2 linked regions of the Bradyrhizobium diazoefficiens genome follow. The protein of the gene in region 1 interacts with the protein of each later gene in a pairwise test. Links are inferred from orthologs where the notes say so. Each region holds a gene or a part of one and is shown on either strand. Other genes may lie near its edges. The genes, in order: uvrA and uvrB.

Region 1 (7,295 bases):
CCGCTTTCGGCGAGCGTCCGCAACATCGTTTTGGCGCCGGCAAACAGCGAGATCTCCGCCGCCGCTTCTCCCTTCAGCCGCCGCGCATATCGCGCGATCGCCGGCAGCTTCCACACGGGCACCTCGAGCCGGCTGAGGATCTCGCGCGTCGAGGCATGCCGCAGCCCCTCGACATCCTCATCCCTGACACGCCGAAAGCCGAAGCGGTCGGCGACGTCGTTGATGGTGCGCAGGAACCAGGGAAAGCTGTCGACGAGAGTGCCGTCGAGGTCGAAGATGGCGAGGGAGTAGGGCATGGGGAGGGCGGACACTGCGGGCGACACGCTGACAGATGCAGTCAGAGATGCTATATTGGGTTCAAAGAGGTGGCAGATGTCGGAGCTACTGGCAAGGATTACGGTTGACCCGCAGCGAATGCATGGACGCCCGTGCATTCGCGACCTGCGCATCACGGTTGCCGACGTCCTTGGATTGCTATCTGCAGGGCAGTCGCGCGAAAGCATCCTCGAAGATTATCCGTATCTGGAAGAGGCCGATATCGACGCGGTGCTCGCCTATGCTGCCCGTCAGGTCGACCACCCCATCATAGCGGCCAAATAGCTTGCTCTACCTGATCGACGCCCAGCTTCCACCTGCACTCGCGGAAGCCATGCGTCGAGCCGGATACGACGCGACCCATGTCGCCGAGTTCGGGATGGCGAATGCGACCGATGGGACGATTTGGAGTGCGGCTGTTTCTCGATCAGCCGTTCTCGTCACCAAGGATCGTGATTTCTCCCTGCTGCGGGCCGCAAAGCGTCAGGGACCGATTGTGCTTTGGGTCCGGGTCGGCAACATCGACAATCGGGCGCTGATCCGCCAGTTTCTGGGCGCCATGCCGCAAATTGTCGAAGCCGTCGCGCGGGGCGAGGCGGTTATTGAATTCGTGGGGAGCTAGCGAGACTCACCGCAGCTTGCGCACGTGAACGTTGATGTCGAGATCAATGTTGCTGACGCATGCCGCAGCCCCTCGACATCCTCATCCCTGACACGCCGAAAGCCGAAGCGATCGGCGACGTCGTTGATGGTGCGGAGGAACCAGGGAAAGCTATCGACGAGCGTGCCGTCGAGGTCGAAGATGGCGAGGGAGTAGGGCATGGAGGATGGTTTTGGAGTTCGCTGACAAGCGGGACGTGGCGTGCTATATTTGGCAAATGCGAGGATAGCCATGCGGCACGAGCGTATTGAAATCAACCCGGCGATCATGGACGGCAAACCTGTCATCCGCGGGACGCGTGTGCCGGTCGAATTGGTGTTGCGCGAGCTCGGAGCCGGCATGACCCCCGAGGTCATCATGGCGGAGCATCCGCGGCTGACGGCCGATGATATTCGGGCAGCCCAGGCCTTCGCGGCCGATTATTTGGCCGACGAAGAGATCATTTATCGTTGAATCGTGCGCTGGCTCGCAGATGAATGCATCACAGTCTCTCGAGCGCTGCGGGCGGCCGGTCATGACGTACTCTATATCGCCGAATTTGCAGCCAGTCTGAGCGATGTGGAGGTCATCGCGCTGGCGTCCCAACAGGGACGCCTTCTGCTTACTGCCGACAAAGATTTCGGCGAGCTTGTTTTCCGCCGGGGTCAAGCCGTTCCAGGCCTGATCTTGCTCCGCGTCGATCCGGGCAGTGGGCCACTGTTACGAGCACGGCTTCTAGAGGCCGTCGATCGGTTCGGCCAAGGGCTTTTCGGGCGTTATATTGTGATTGACGAGGTTCGGCTCCGATCCCGTCTGTTGTAGCGTTGCTCTGAGCCAAGGCGCGTCACCGCAGTTTGCGCACGTGAACATTGATGTCGAGATCAATGGTGCTAACGCAAGTCTGCGTGGTGCGATGCGAGCCACCCTCGTACCAACGGCCTCCGCGTGCCCGGGCCGCGCTGACGTTGGCGAGCTTCAGGCATCGCCATTGCGGCAGTGGCCCGCTGCTTTCGCCGGCAAATTGCCAAGCCAGCACGGCTTCCTGACCGCTCCTGTTGGTGCCGATGATATGCGGGCAAAGCTCGCGATGGCGACCCTCGTAGACGCAGGTCACTTGCTGTTCGGCAAGAACGCGTTGCGGAAGAGTGTGTAGGTTCGGCTGGGCATCGCGGACACTCGCAAGTTTCGTCCCGAAGTCCCACGGACGAGACCATCGAACCTTTACTCCGCCGCCTCGCTCGTGCTCCGCCGCTTCGGCTTCCGCGCCTTCTTCAGCACCGGCTCCAGGAACTTGCCGGTATAGCTCCGCTGCGCTTTCACGATGTCCTCCGGCGGGCCCCAGGCGACGATTTCGCCGCCGCCGTCGCCGCCTTCGGGGCCGAGGTCGATGACCCAGTCGGCCGTCTTGATGACTTCGAGATTGTGCTCGATGACGACGACCGTGTTGCCTTGCGCGACCAACTCGTGCAGCACCTCCAGCAGCTTCTTGACGTCGTGGAAGTGCAGGCCGGTGGTCGGCTCGTCCAGAATGTAGAGCGTGCGGCCGGTGGCGCGCTTGGACAATTCCTTGGCGAGCTTGACGCGCTGGGCTTCGCCGCCCGAGAGCGTCGTCGCCTGCTGGCCGACATGGATGTAGTCGAGGCCGACGCGGTGCAGGGTCTGGAAGGTCTCGCGCACGCGCGGCACCGCCTTGAAGAACTCGGCGGCTTCCTCGACGGTCATGTCGAGCACATCGGCGATGCTCTTGCCCTTGAACAGGACTTCCAGCGTCTCGCGGTTGTAGCGCTTGCCCTTGCAGACGTCGCAAGTGACGTAGACGTCCGGCAGGAAGTGCATCTCGATCTTGATGACGCCGTCGCCCTGGCAGGCCTCGCAGCGACCGCCCTTGACGTTGAAGGAGAAACGGCCGGGCTCGTAGCCGCGCGCCTTGGCTTCGGGCAGTCCTGCAAACCACTCGCGGATCGGCGTGAAGGCGCCGGTATAGGTTGCGGGGTTCGAGCGCGGGGTGCGGCCGATTGGCGACTGGTCGATGTCGATGATCTTGTCGATATGCTCGAGACCCTCGATGCGGTCGTGCGGGGCTGCGCCTTCGCTGGCGTTGTTCAGCTTGCGGGCGATGGCCTTGTAGAGCGTGTCGATCAGCAGCGTCGACTTGCCGCCGCCGGAGACGCCGGTGACGGCGGTGAACAGGCCGAGCGGAATTTCCGCCGTGACGTTCTTGAGGTTATTGCCGCGCGCGTTCACCACCTTGATGGTGCGGCGATGGTTCGGCGGACGCCGCTCCGGCACCTCGACCTCAAGCTCGCCGGTGAGATATTTGCCGGTCAGCGATTTCGGGTTGCGCATGATCTCGGCGGGCGTGCCTTCGGCAATGATGTGGCCGCCATGCATGCCGGCGCCGGGGCCGATGTCGAGCACGTGGTCGGCCAGCAGAATGGCATCCTCGTCATGTTCGACCACGATCACGGTGTTGCCGAGGTCGCGAAGCCGCTTGAGGGTGTCGAGCAGGCGCGCGTTGTCGCGCTGGTGCAGGCCGATCGACGGCTCGTCCAGCACGTAGAGCACGCCCGTCAGGCCCGAGCCGATCTGCGAGGCCAGGCGGATGCGCTGGCTCTCGCCGCCGGACAGCGTGCCGGAGGAGCGGGAGAGGGTGAGATAGTTGAGGCCGACGTCGAGCAGGAAGGTGAGGCGTTCGCGGATCTCCTTGAGGATGCGTCCGGCAATCTCGTTCTGCTGCGCGTTCAGCGCTTCCGGCACAGTTTCGAACCACGCGCCGGCGCCCTTGACGGACAGCTCAGAAATCTCGCCGATATGCTTGCCGCCGATTCTGACGCAGAGCGCCTCGGGCTTGAGCCGGAAACCGTTGCAGGCGCCGCAGGGCACGTCGTGGAAGTATTTCGCCAGCTCCTCGCGCGCCCACTCGCTCTCGGTTTCGCGGTAGCGGCGGTTGATATTGGTGATGACGCCTTCGAACGGCTTCTTGGTGTCGTAGGAACGGACGCCGTCCTCGTAGGAGAACTTGATCTCGTCCTCGCCGGAGCCATGGAGGATCGCGTCTCTCGTCTTCTTGGGCAGATCCTTCCACTTGCTGGTCAGCGTGAACTTGTAGTGCTTGCCGAGCGCGGTCAGCGTCTGCGTGTAATAGGGCGACGACGATTTGGCCCAGGGCGCGATCGCGCCCTTGCCGATCGCGAGCTCCTTGTCGGGGATGACGAGGTCTTCATCGACATGCTGCTCGACGCCGAGGCCGCCGCAGGCCGGGCACGCGCCGTAGGGGTTGTTGAACGAGAACAGGCGCGGCTCGATCTCGGGGATGGTGAAGCCGGACACTGGACAGGCAAACTTTTCCGAGAACAGGATCCGCTCGGGGCCGCTCTTGTCGTGGATTTTTGCGGTCTTCTTTTTCTCCTCGACCGGCGCCGCCGCAGGCGCGTCGGCAAACTCGACCACGGCGAGGCCCTCGGCGAGCTTCAGTGCGGTCTCAAAACTTTCGGCGAGGCGCTGGCCGATGTCGGCGCGCACCACGATGCGGTCGACGACGACGTCGATGTCGTGCGGGAATTTCTTGTCGAGAACAGGCGCTTCCGCAAGCTCGTAAAAGGTGCCGTCGATCTTGACGCGCTGAAAGCCCTTCTTGAGCCATTCGGCAAGCTCTTTGCGGTACTCGCCCTTGCGGCCACGCACGACAGGCGCGAGCAGATAGAGGCGAGTGCCTTCGGGCAGCGCCAGCACGCGGTCGACCATCTGCGAGACGGTCTGGCTCTCGATCGGAAGTCCGGTCGCGGGCGAATAGGGCACGCCGACGCGCGCCCAGAGCAGGCGCATGTAGTCGTAAATCTCTGTGACGGTGCCGACGGTGGAGCGCGGGTTCTTCGACGTCGTCTTCTGTTCGATCGAGATTGCCGGCGACAGGCCGTCGATCTGGTCGACATCAGGCTTCTGCATCATCTCCAGGAACTGGCGTGCATAGGCCGAGAGCGACTCGACATAGCGGCGCTGGCCTTCGGCGTAGATGGTGTCGAAGGCGAGCGACGATTTGCCGGAGCCGGAGAGGCCGGTGAACACCACGAGCTTGTCGCGGGGAATCTCGACGTCGATGTTCTTGAGGTTGTGCTCGCGCGCGCCACGGATCGTAATTGCGCGCAGGTGTGACCCCGCGTTCTGCTGTTGGCGCTTCGCCTTGATCACTTCATCCATCCGAGTTGCCCTCAAGGAATCCCAAAGGTGCGCGATCGCGCCGACGTAAAAGGCGCGCTTCGCCGGAACCGGGATCGGCGCCGATGGGGTTGCGAGCGAACGTAGGAAGAACGGAGACGGATTTCTAGTGCGACTTGCGAATCGTCAACGGATTGTTGGCGCGCTGGCGGGACTTGGCAGCAGGTCTTGCAGCAGCTGCGTCGTCCGGAACAAGCGAAGGGCCGGCCGCGAGGCCGGCCCTTCGTTCACCATTGACTGCGGACCTTGGGGAATCCGCAGATGGGGAGGACCTTGGAGGGAGTCCTCCGGAGTTCGTAGCTGGCTCAGTATTTGGCGACGACCGGGCCGCCCCAGCGGTAGTTGACGCGGATCAGCCCGATATCGACGTCCTGGCCAATCCGCTCGGTGCGTCCCGGCGGAACGAGGATACTGCTGGCGAGATCGCCGCCGTGATGGCCGAGGAACAGATGGTCGTACTCACCGCCGATCGACCAGTTCTCCGCAAAGGCGTATTCCACGCCGAAGCCCGCGCTGTAGCCCCAGCGGGTCTGGCTGAGCGTGTTGGACACGACGCCGACGCCCGGAATGAACTCGTCGTATTTGTCGTGCGCGACGGCGGCGCCGGCCTTGCCGTAGAACAGCAGGCTGTTCACGGTGTAGCCGAGCTGGCCGGTGAACAGACCAAAGCTGTCGATCCTGGTCCGGTTGTTCAGGGGCGCCAGCACCAGGCTGACATTGTTGCCTTTGAAGTCGGCCCAGTTACCCTGGGCTTCGACGCCGAGAACCCAGTGCGCCTTCTGCCAGCGATAGCCGAGCTGGGCACCGACCGTGCCGCCGCTGGCATTGTGGCAGCCTTCGCCGACGGCCGGATCGATCGGAACACCGCTGACGGCAACAACGCTCCAGCAGGCATGGCCGAGGCCGCCGCCACCATTGATGCCGCCGTAAACGCCGGTCCATTCGAGGGCGGCTAGCGGTGCCACCGGCGCCTTATAGAGCGGGAGATCCGCGGCACCGGCCGGCGCGACTGCGCCGAGTGCGAACAAGCCGACCGCGGCCAGCGCGCAAGTTTTCATGTCAGATCCCCAACTCGCTCAAGCAATTCGCGAGCGCAATGCGTGCGCCCTACGATTCCTTGACGGTTCGGCGCGCCGGGCCGCGAAAACAAAAAGGCCGGCACAAGGCCGGCCTTTCGTAACGATGTGACGCAGGTGGCGAAGATCAGTACTTCAGCTCAGTACTTGGCGACGACCGGGCCACCGAAGGTGTAGTTCAGGCGGACGGTGCCCATATCCACATCCTGCTTGATGCTGTCCGTGCGGAAGGGCAGGCCAAACGCAGTGAAGCTGTCGCTGTGCTTGCCCATGAACAGGTGGTCGTATTCGATCGCCACCGACCAGTTCGGCGCGAAACCGAACTCGATGCCCGTGCCGACGACGCCACCCCAACGGGTCTCGGTCGCCTCGCCGAACGTGACGCCGGCCAGAGTGCCGCTGAACTTGTTGTGGGTGACGGCCGCGCCGCCCTTCACGTACCAGAGCACGTTGTTCCAAGCGTAACCGACTTGACCGGTGAAGAGGCCGATGGCGTCGATCTTGGTATTGTTCACCAGCGGGAAAAAAGCGGCCGGCGTGCTTGTGTTCGAGCCCTTCAGATCAGCCCAATCACCCTGCGCTTCGACGCCGAACACCCAAGCGGCGGACTGCCACCGATAACCGATTTGACCGCCGGCGAGAGCGCCGGTCGCATCATGGCAACCCTCGCTCGTCGTGGGGACGGCAGCACCGCCGACGCTGGTCGTGTCCCAGCAATTGTGGCTCGAGCCGCCACCGGCATTGGCGCCGATGTAGAAGCCGGTCCAATTGTAGACGGAAGCCACGGCCACCGGAGCCTTGGTGTAGGGGCGAGCCGCCAGATCGGCAGCCGAAGCGGCGCCAGTGAGGGCGAGCAGACAGGCCGAAGCCAAGAAAATCTTTTTCATATTCAACAAATCCCAGTCCCAGTTTCTGTTTTGGACTTCCGTGCGTCGGAAGCAGAATCGGACGCTGTGGTCCAACTGATGACGTGCTTACACGATTGAAGCCGCAAGTTGCGTCTCCCAAAAGTCACAACGGGTGCAAAATGTGGCATTCGCTGACCTAAA
Region 2 (7,231 bases), 3.0 Mb from region 1 along the record:
CGGCGCATGTGTGCGCTCATCACGCCCCCATGAATCAAAACCGCCGCGCCCCTTCCGGACCGCGGCGGCTGGTGATGCTTGGTAGGTACGCGCGATCAGCTATTGCGCAGGCCGTCGGCGGCGCGCTTCCACTGGGCGACGTTGTCGGCGATCATGCGGGTCGACTTCATCGCGGCCTGGCTGAGCTGGGCGTAGCCGGAGATCTCGCGCTGGACGCGCTGGCCTTCGGCATGGAGCAGGTCGCGCAGGCTCTCGAGCTCGGAGATCAAATTTTCGATCTCGGCGAGCGAGGTGCCGGCGACGCGCTGGATCAGCGAGTTGACGTTGGTGACGGTGGCTTCCGCGCTCGGATCGAGCGGCGGCGCATCGGTCGTGGTGCCCGCGGCCGGCCGGCGCAGATAGGCGATGTCGTTGCGAACGAAATCGCGGATGCCCGCTTCGACTTCCGTCACGGCGGCGAGGTTGGTGTCGACCGTCTCGGTCTCGGTGGTCTCGGTCTTTTCCGGACGCATGGCGTTCATCGTTATTCCCCTGTTCGCGTTGAGCGCAGCGCGAGTGTCCCCCGCACGACGATGTGTGTCAGGCCGATGCATCAGGGCGTCCGATTTTGACCGCAAAGGGGCCGAGATGCGGCAAGGGCGGACGATTCGGGGGTTTTGCCGTGGCGTATGGTTACGAGACTCTAAATAAGGCTCACCAGCTCTTCTTGAAGCCCGCGGTCAGGCTCTTGTTGATCGCGCCCTGCGAGGTCTCGCCGACCGAGCCGGAGACGGTAACGTTGTCGAACAGCTTCTGCTCGGCGCCGAATTTGCGCAGCCATTTGTCGTCGGTGGTCGACATGGTCTGGCCGGCGGTGATGCTGGTGCCCGTGTCGGTGATCGTCACTTTGGCGGATTGGTCGGTCTCGTAATTGCGGGTGATGTGCCCGCCGACGCCGGGCAGCGCCGTCGTGCCCTGCTGGTTGACGCTGTAGCCGTTCCGAAGCGTCAGCGAATAATCGCTCGACAGCGGCACCGATTTGGTCAGCGACGCTCCGAGCTTGCTCTGCTCGGCGCCGGGATCGATGCGGGCTTCGACCGCGGTTTTGTCCCAGACGGGGCCTGCGCCCGGTGCGGTCGCGGCGGCCCAGGCGCTGCCGGAGGATTGCGGCAGGTTGCCGCCATTGGCGGCCTTCTGCGCCATCAGCTCCGACATCGTGGTCGGCTCTTTCGCGACCGTCATGTCGGCGCCGATGCGGGTATCCCAGAACGACGACACCGACTGCTTCACGGTCACGGCCGAGGAGCCGTTGGCGTTGGCGTTGGCCGACCAGTTCAAGCCGTTATTGGCGGCGGCCTGCGCGCGCTTCTTGGCGGCGATGATGTCGTTGAGCGTGCCGGCGTCGATGGCGAGCTGGCCCCAGTCGAGCTTGTCGACGTCGATGCCTTTGAGCACGTCGGGATCGTTGACATCGGCGGTATCAGCGGCCTCGGCCTCCTCGTCAGGCACGGTGGCGGCGGGGGCGAAGGGCGGAATGATCTGCGCCGACGCCGTCAGCACCGAGCCGAAAATGAATGCAACCGCCAGCGGCAGCCTGGTCCAGCCCAAACCTGTCGTGAATTCCATTGCCTTGCCCGCAACCCAGTTCGCGCACACGATGCGGCGGTATCGTTGCAAAATTATGGCGCATGCCGCGACGGTTTGGAAGCGGCCGGACCTTCAGAATAACGAACCAACGGGCCGCGCGGGAAGGCGCGCGCCCGATGACGAGCGTCTCCACGACGGTGTCCGGCGGGGCTGGAGGCCAGAACGCGTCGTGGGAGCATCAATCGATCGGTCCCGAATTGCGGAGCCCGTTGGTGTCCCCGTCAGCCGACGCCGGTCATCTTTGGCAGATGAATGGCGCGGCCGAGTGCCTGCTCGATCAGGTCAAAAGTGTCGATCAGCACACGCATGCTGATCAGCCGGTCCGCCCTGAACTGGGCGAACTGCGCGACGCGCAAGCTGATCGGCTTGTCGGAATCCAGTGCCGTGAGTGAATAGCGCAGCATCGAGGAGGCGGAATCGACCCCCAGCATGATGCTCTCGCGGTCGAAACGGCGGACGCGGAAATTGTCCGCGAGCTGGCGGATGACCTGGAGCACCGCCGCCTTGCCCTGGCGCGCGCCGAGGAACGGAAACATGTCGATCGGGCCGTAAATTGCCCACTCGACATCCTCGTCGATCAGGGCCTCGATATCCTCGAAGTGCCGGTCGTTGATCGCGCGGTGCAACGCACGCGAGAAACGCCAGAGGCTGTGCTCTGTCATCTTGGGGCGTCCTGAAACTGGCTTGCAAAAACGAAAAGCAACCCCATGCGCAGCAATGCGCGGCGGGGCTTGCTCAATTCATTGGTGTACGAACAAATAGGCGATTTCGGCCGAAACGCAAATCACGTTTTTGCAATGCACAAGTGAGCGCACTTTGTGAGATTTACAATAGAACCCCGCATTTTACCGGTCCCGGTGTTTGCCGCTCCGGTGCGGCGTTTGACGAAGTTCGGTCGAAGCAAGCGCTGTTGGAACCGCGATGCGCGCGTGCTCGTTGAGAGGCCGACATTCATTTGGAGACATCGATCCCATGACACGTCCGCACATCGTTCTCGCCGCCGTCCTGCTCTCGCTGGCCGCGGCACCCGTCGCCAACGCCAAGGGCTGCATTAAGGGCGCCGTCGTCGGCGGCGTCGCCGGCCATTATGCCGGCCATCACGGCATGCTCGGCGCCGCCGCCGGCTGCCTCTACGGTCGCCACCACGCCAAGGAGCAGGACAAGCAGCAGCAACAGCAGAGCCAGAGCGGACAGGGGAAGTTGTAGGCCACTGTCATTCCGGGGCGCGCGAAAGCGCGAACCCGGAATCTATTCCGCTCCTTGTTCAGGCACCGGAAATGGGGCGCGAGCCATCTCAACACCGCGACTCCGCCCTCAGTGACCAGCGTCCTACCTCTTCTTCCACCCACCCCGTCGCCCCGGCATCCCACCCGTCGACTTCGGCGTAGGCCCGAACTCCGGTCCTGACTGCCGCGAGTCCGTCGGCTGGATGATCCGGCTCGTGCTGCCGAACGGCTTTGACGGCAGACTCGGGCTCTCGCGGTAGGGCAGGGATTCCGGGCCGTGCATCTCGTCGAGGTGCGGCTTGTGCACCTTTGAGCCGCTGCTGCTGCCACCTCCGCTCGCCTTCAGCGAGGAGCTCACGGTCTTTTTCTTCATGGCGCTAACTGGCAAGTTGGCGGCGTCGCCGTACTTCTTCGTCCCCGCATAGGCGCCGGCCTTGCCTGCGACGGTGCGCTGCTTGGCGGTGGGGTCGTCGACCACGGCGAGCTCGGTCGCGCGCAGGCGCTTGACTTCGTCGCGCAGGCGGGCGGCTTCCTCAAAATTCAGATCGGCGGCGGCCTCGCGCATCCGCGTCTCGAGATCGGCGAGCACGGCTTCAAAGTTGTGGCCGATCGAGATGACGTCGTCGGTCATGTCATGGCCGCCGACCTCGACCAGCACGTGGTCACGCTCGTAGACGGAATTGAGGATGTCGCCGATCTGCTTCTTGACGCTCTCCGGCGTGATGCCGTTGGCGGTGTTGTACTCGACCTGTTTTTCGCGGCGGCGGTTGGTCTCGGCGATGGCGCGCTCCATCGACCCGGTCATCTGGTCGGCATAGAGGATCACCTTGCCGTCGACGTTGCGCGCAGCGCGGCCGATGGTCTGGATCAGCGAGGTCTCGCTGCGCAGAAAACCTTCCTTGTCGGCGTCCAGAATCGCGACCAGCGCGCATTCGGGAATGTCGAGGCCTTCGCGCAACAGGTTGATGCCGACCAGCGCATCGAAGGCGCCGAGGCGGAGATCCCTGATGATCTCGATGCGCTCGATGGTGTCGATATCGGAGTGCATGTAGCGGACGCGAATGCCCTGCTCATGCAGATATTCGGTGAGGTCCTCCGCCATGCGTTTTGTCAGCACGGTGATCAGCGAGCGATAGCCGGCCTGGGCGGTGGCACGGACCTCGCCGACGAGATCGTCGACCTGGGTGCGGGCGGGGCGGATATTGACCGGCGGATCGATCAGGCCGGTGGGGCGAATGACCTGCTCGACGAACACGCCGCCGCTTTCGTTCAGCTCCCAGCCGCCGGGCGTCGCCGACACCGCGACCGTCTGCGGCCGCATCATGTCCCATTCCTCGAAGCGGAGCGGGCGGTTGTCCATGCACGACGGCAGACGGAAGCCGTATTCGGCGAGCGTTGCCTTGCGGCGGAAGTCGCCGCGGAACATACCGCCGATCTGCGGCACGGTGACGTGACTCTCGTCGGCGAACACCAGGGCGTTGTCGGGGACATATTCGAACAGCGTCGGCGGCGGCTCGCCGGGCAGGCGCCCGGTGAGGTAGCGCGAATAGTTCTCGATGCCGGCGCAACTTCCTGTCGCCTCCATCATCTCGAGGTCGAAGGTGGTGCGCTGCTCCAGCCGTTGCGCCTCCAGCAGGCGCCCCTGGTCGTGGAGCTGGTCGAGCCGCATCTTCAATTCGGACTTGATCGATTTGATCGCCTGCACCAGCGTCGGGCGCGGCGTCACATAGTGCGAATTGGCGTACATCTTGATGAATTCGAGCTCGTCCTGCTTGTGGCCGGTGAGCGGATCGAACTCCTCGATGTTCTCGATGGTGTCGCCGAACAGGTTCACGCGCCAGGCGCGGTCCTCATAGTGCGCCGGGAAGATGTCGATGACGTCGCCGCGCACGCGAAAGGTGCCGCGGCTGAAATCGGCCTGCGTGCGCTTGTACTGGAGCGCGACGAGATCGGCGATCAGCTGGCGCTGGTCGATGCGCTCGCCCTTCTTCAGCGCGAAGGTCATCGCGGTGTAGGTCTCGACCGAGCCGATACCGTAGATGCAGGACACGGAGGCGACGATGATGACGTCGTCGCGTTCGAGCAGCGCGCGCGTCGCCGAGTGGCGCATGCGGTCGATCTGCTCGTTGATCGACGAGTCCTTCTCGATATAGGTGTCGGTGCGCGGGACATACGCTTCCGGTTGGTAATAGTCGTAATAGCTGACGAAATACTCGACCGCGTTGTCCGGAAAAAAGCTCTTGAACTCGCCATAAAGCTGAGCGGCGAGCGTCTTGTTCGGCGCCAGGATGATGGCGGGACGCTGCGTCGCCTCGATCACCTTGGCCATAGTGTAGGTCTTGCCCGAGCCGGTGACCCCGAGCAGCACTTGCGAACGGTCGTTGCGCTGGATGCCTTCGACGAGTTCGGCGATCGCGGTCGGCTGGTCGCCGCGCGGCTGGTACGGTGACTTGATCTCGAAGCGCACGCCACCTTCGGACTTCTCCGGGCGCGGCGGCCGATGCGGGGTCCACACTTTCGTGGAGCCGTCATCCCTGCGGAACTCCGGCCGGCCCTCGCGGATCAGCGATTCCAGTGCGTCGGCGGTCGCCTTGACGCCGAGCGCCTCCATCTTGGTGCGCGGCGGACGCGCCAGCGCCTCGGCGTCGTCCTCCTCGGTGGGAAGGCCGAGCTGCCGGGCCAGTTCCGGATCGAGCGTCGGGATCGTAGCCGCGGTTCCGTAATTGGCCTGCGGCGCCTCGTCGAAGCCGCCGCCCTCCCGCGGTTGCGGATCTGGCCGCAGCGGCACCGGCCGATCCTGCGGAAATTCCTTCGGGGTCGAGGCGCGTGCCCGATGTGCGGCGGCCTCGCCGCCGGAGCGGCGGTCGCGCGAATTATCCGGCGGCGGCTGAAGGCCAGTGCCCGATCCAAGCCCGGCATCGCCGCGATTGATCGCGGGATTGAGCAATTCGGCCAGCGCCGGCCCGATCGGCTGCACATCGGGGCGGTGCGCCTTCGAGTTGGGTGCCTTGTTAGCTGCCTTGGATTTGGGGGATTTTGGGGGAGCAGGTTTCTTCGCCATGCCCCGAATATGGGACGAGTCCGTCGCCCAGAAAAGAGCGAAAGCCCGCCTGTGCGCAGGCTGCTGACAGCAAGTTGGCAGCAGGCCTTGGTTCAGTGGCCTTGCGACTACGCCGCCGGCAGTGGCCCGTCGCCGTCCACGACCGTCAGGCGTGGCTCGAGGATGTCGAGATGGATTCCGCCGCAATCGGTGCAGCGCATCGTCCAGTACTCGCACCCGGCGCGGCCGCCGATCACACGGAGCACCGTGAGATCGCCGTCGCATTCGGGGCATATCGCCAGCACCTTGCGCGAATAAATCCGCGGCCGCGCCGTGTCGTCGCATTCGATGACTGACATAAACCGGTGTCCCCCCTGTTACGCCACGCTGTCGTTCAGTTTTGTTGCCGTCTCGGCGGTCTATTCGTCGCTGTCGTCGGCGCGCCGGCGGAAGCGATCGATGTGATGCTTGGCGTCTTCGATCGCGGCGTCGGGATCGGGCCAGGCGAAGCCGACTTCCATGGCCGGAAACAGCACGCCATCGATGGCAACCGGGCTGAAATCGGCGCGCCGGATCCGGGCGTGCCACAGTCCCTTGCCAGCTTCGAAGGATTCGATGTCAAAGCCGTCGTAAATGGTCGTCATTGGTAGTCCCCAAATACTCTCTTGTCGGAGGGTTAGAGGACCACGTTTGCGGATTTCACAATGTGAAGCCGTTCACAAGCCGCCGGCTTTTTCACCGAAAGGGTGATGGTCAGTTCCGTGCGGCGGCGCGCCCGGACCGCCGCGGCCGGACCGCGGGTTCCGCGGCGGAACGCATGATCCAGCGGCGGAACGCGGCAAAATCGCGCTGTTCGGTTTGAAAACTGCGATAGAGCAGATACCAGCGCATGCCCTTGGGCACCGAGAGGTCGAATGGCGCGACCAGGCGTCCCGCGGCGAGGTCGTCGTCGATATAGGGCCGGATGCCCATGGCAATGCCGAGCCCGTCGGCGGCGGCCTGGAGTGCCTGGCCGTAGAACTGGAACTCTGGCCCGCGTGCGTTGATGCGAGCAAGGTTCGCGGCCTTGAGCCAGATCGGCCAGTCCTCCGGCGAATGCGTGACGCGGATCAGGCCGGGCCCTCTGAGATCGGCCGGCCGCTTCAGGCCATTGGCGAGGCGGGGCACGCAGACCGGGGTGAGGTCGCCCGCGAACAGCGGTTCGGCGACGAGCCCCGGCCAGTCGCCGGTGCCGAGCTTGATGCCGCAGCTCCAGTCCTCTCCGAACGGCACCTCGGCACCGCCGGTGGTGAAGCGCACCTCGATGTCGGGCTCCTCGCTGCGAAATTCCGACAGCCGC

Evidence for each region.
Region 2: the proteins of uvrA (region 1) and uvrB interact in binary tests that used the Escherichia coli proteins (3 or more experiments, as listed by UniProt). The link is inferred for Bradyrhizobium diazoefficiens from one-to-one orthologs.

What each region holds. Positions count from the first base shown.
Region 1 is NZ_CP067102.1:4,296,987-4,304,281, forward strand. Bases 1,977-5,499 are described here. They hold uvrA (excinuclease ABC subunit UvrA), read right to left. Parts: upstream 5,153-5,499; coding sequence 2,177-5,152; downstream 1,977-2,176. Other genes in these bases: JJC00_RS20075 (hypothetical protein), read right to left, coding at 1,977-2,069; JJC00_RS20085 (outer membrane protein), read right to left, coding at 5,476-5,499. Outside these bases: JJC00_RS20045 (HAD-IA family hydrolase), read right to left, coding at 1-296; JJC00_RS20050 (DUF433 domain-containing protein), read left to right, coding at 373-600; JJC00_RS20055 (DUF5615 family PIN-like protein), read left to right, coding at 602-937; JJC00_RS20065 (DUF433 domain-containing protein), read left to right, coding at 1,208-1,429; JJC00_RS20070 (DUF5615 family PIN-like protein), read left to right, coding at 1,433-1,777; more of JJC00_RS20075, read right to left, coding at 1,800-1,976; more of JJC00_RS20085, read right to left, coding at 5,500-6,228; JJC00_RS20090 (outer membrane protein), read right to left, coding at 6,387-7,133. UniProt on the Escherichia coli protein: The UvrABC repair system catalyzes the recognition and processing of DNA lesions. UvrA is an ATPase and a DNA-binding protein. A damage recognition complex composed of 2 UvrA and 2 UvrB subunits scans DNA for abnormalities.
Region 2 is NZ_CP067102.1:7,262,398-7,269,628, reverse strand. What follows is about bases 2,756-6,214. They hold uvrB (excinuclease ABC subunit UvrB), read right to left. Parts: upstream 5,914-6,214; coding sequence 2,956-5,913; downstream 2,756-2,955. Other genes in these bases: JJC00_RS33790 (hypothetical protein), read right to left, coding at 6,021-6,214; JJC00_RS33800 (hypothetical protein), read left to right, coding at 2,756-2,832. In the rest of the region: JJC00_RS33815 (hypothetical protein), read right to left, coding at 96-521; JJC00_RS33810 (hypothetical protein), read right to left, coding at 694-1,605; JJC00_RS33805 (nuclear transport factor 2 family protein), read right to left, coding at 1,848-2,288; more of JJC00_RS33800, read left to right, coding at 2,599-2,755; more of JJC00_RS33790, read right to left, coding at 6,215-6,251; JJC00_RS33785 (hypothetical protein), read right to left, coding at 6,312-6,536; JJC00_RS33780 (LysR substrate-binding domain-containing protein), read right to left, coding at 6,646-7,231. UniProt on the Escherichia coli protein: The UvrABC repair system catalyzes the recognition and processing of DNA lesions. A damage recognition complex composed of 2 UvrA and 2 UvrB subunits scans DNA for abnormalities.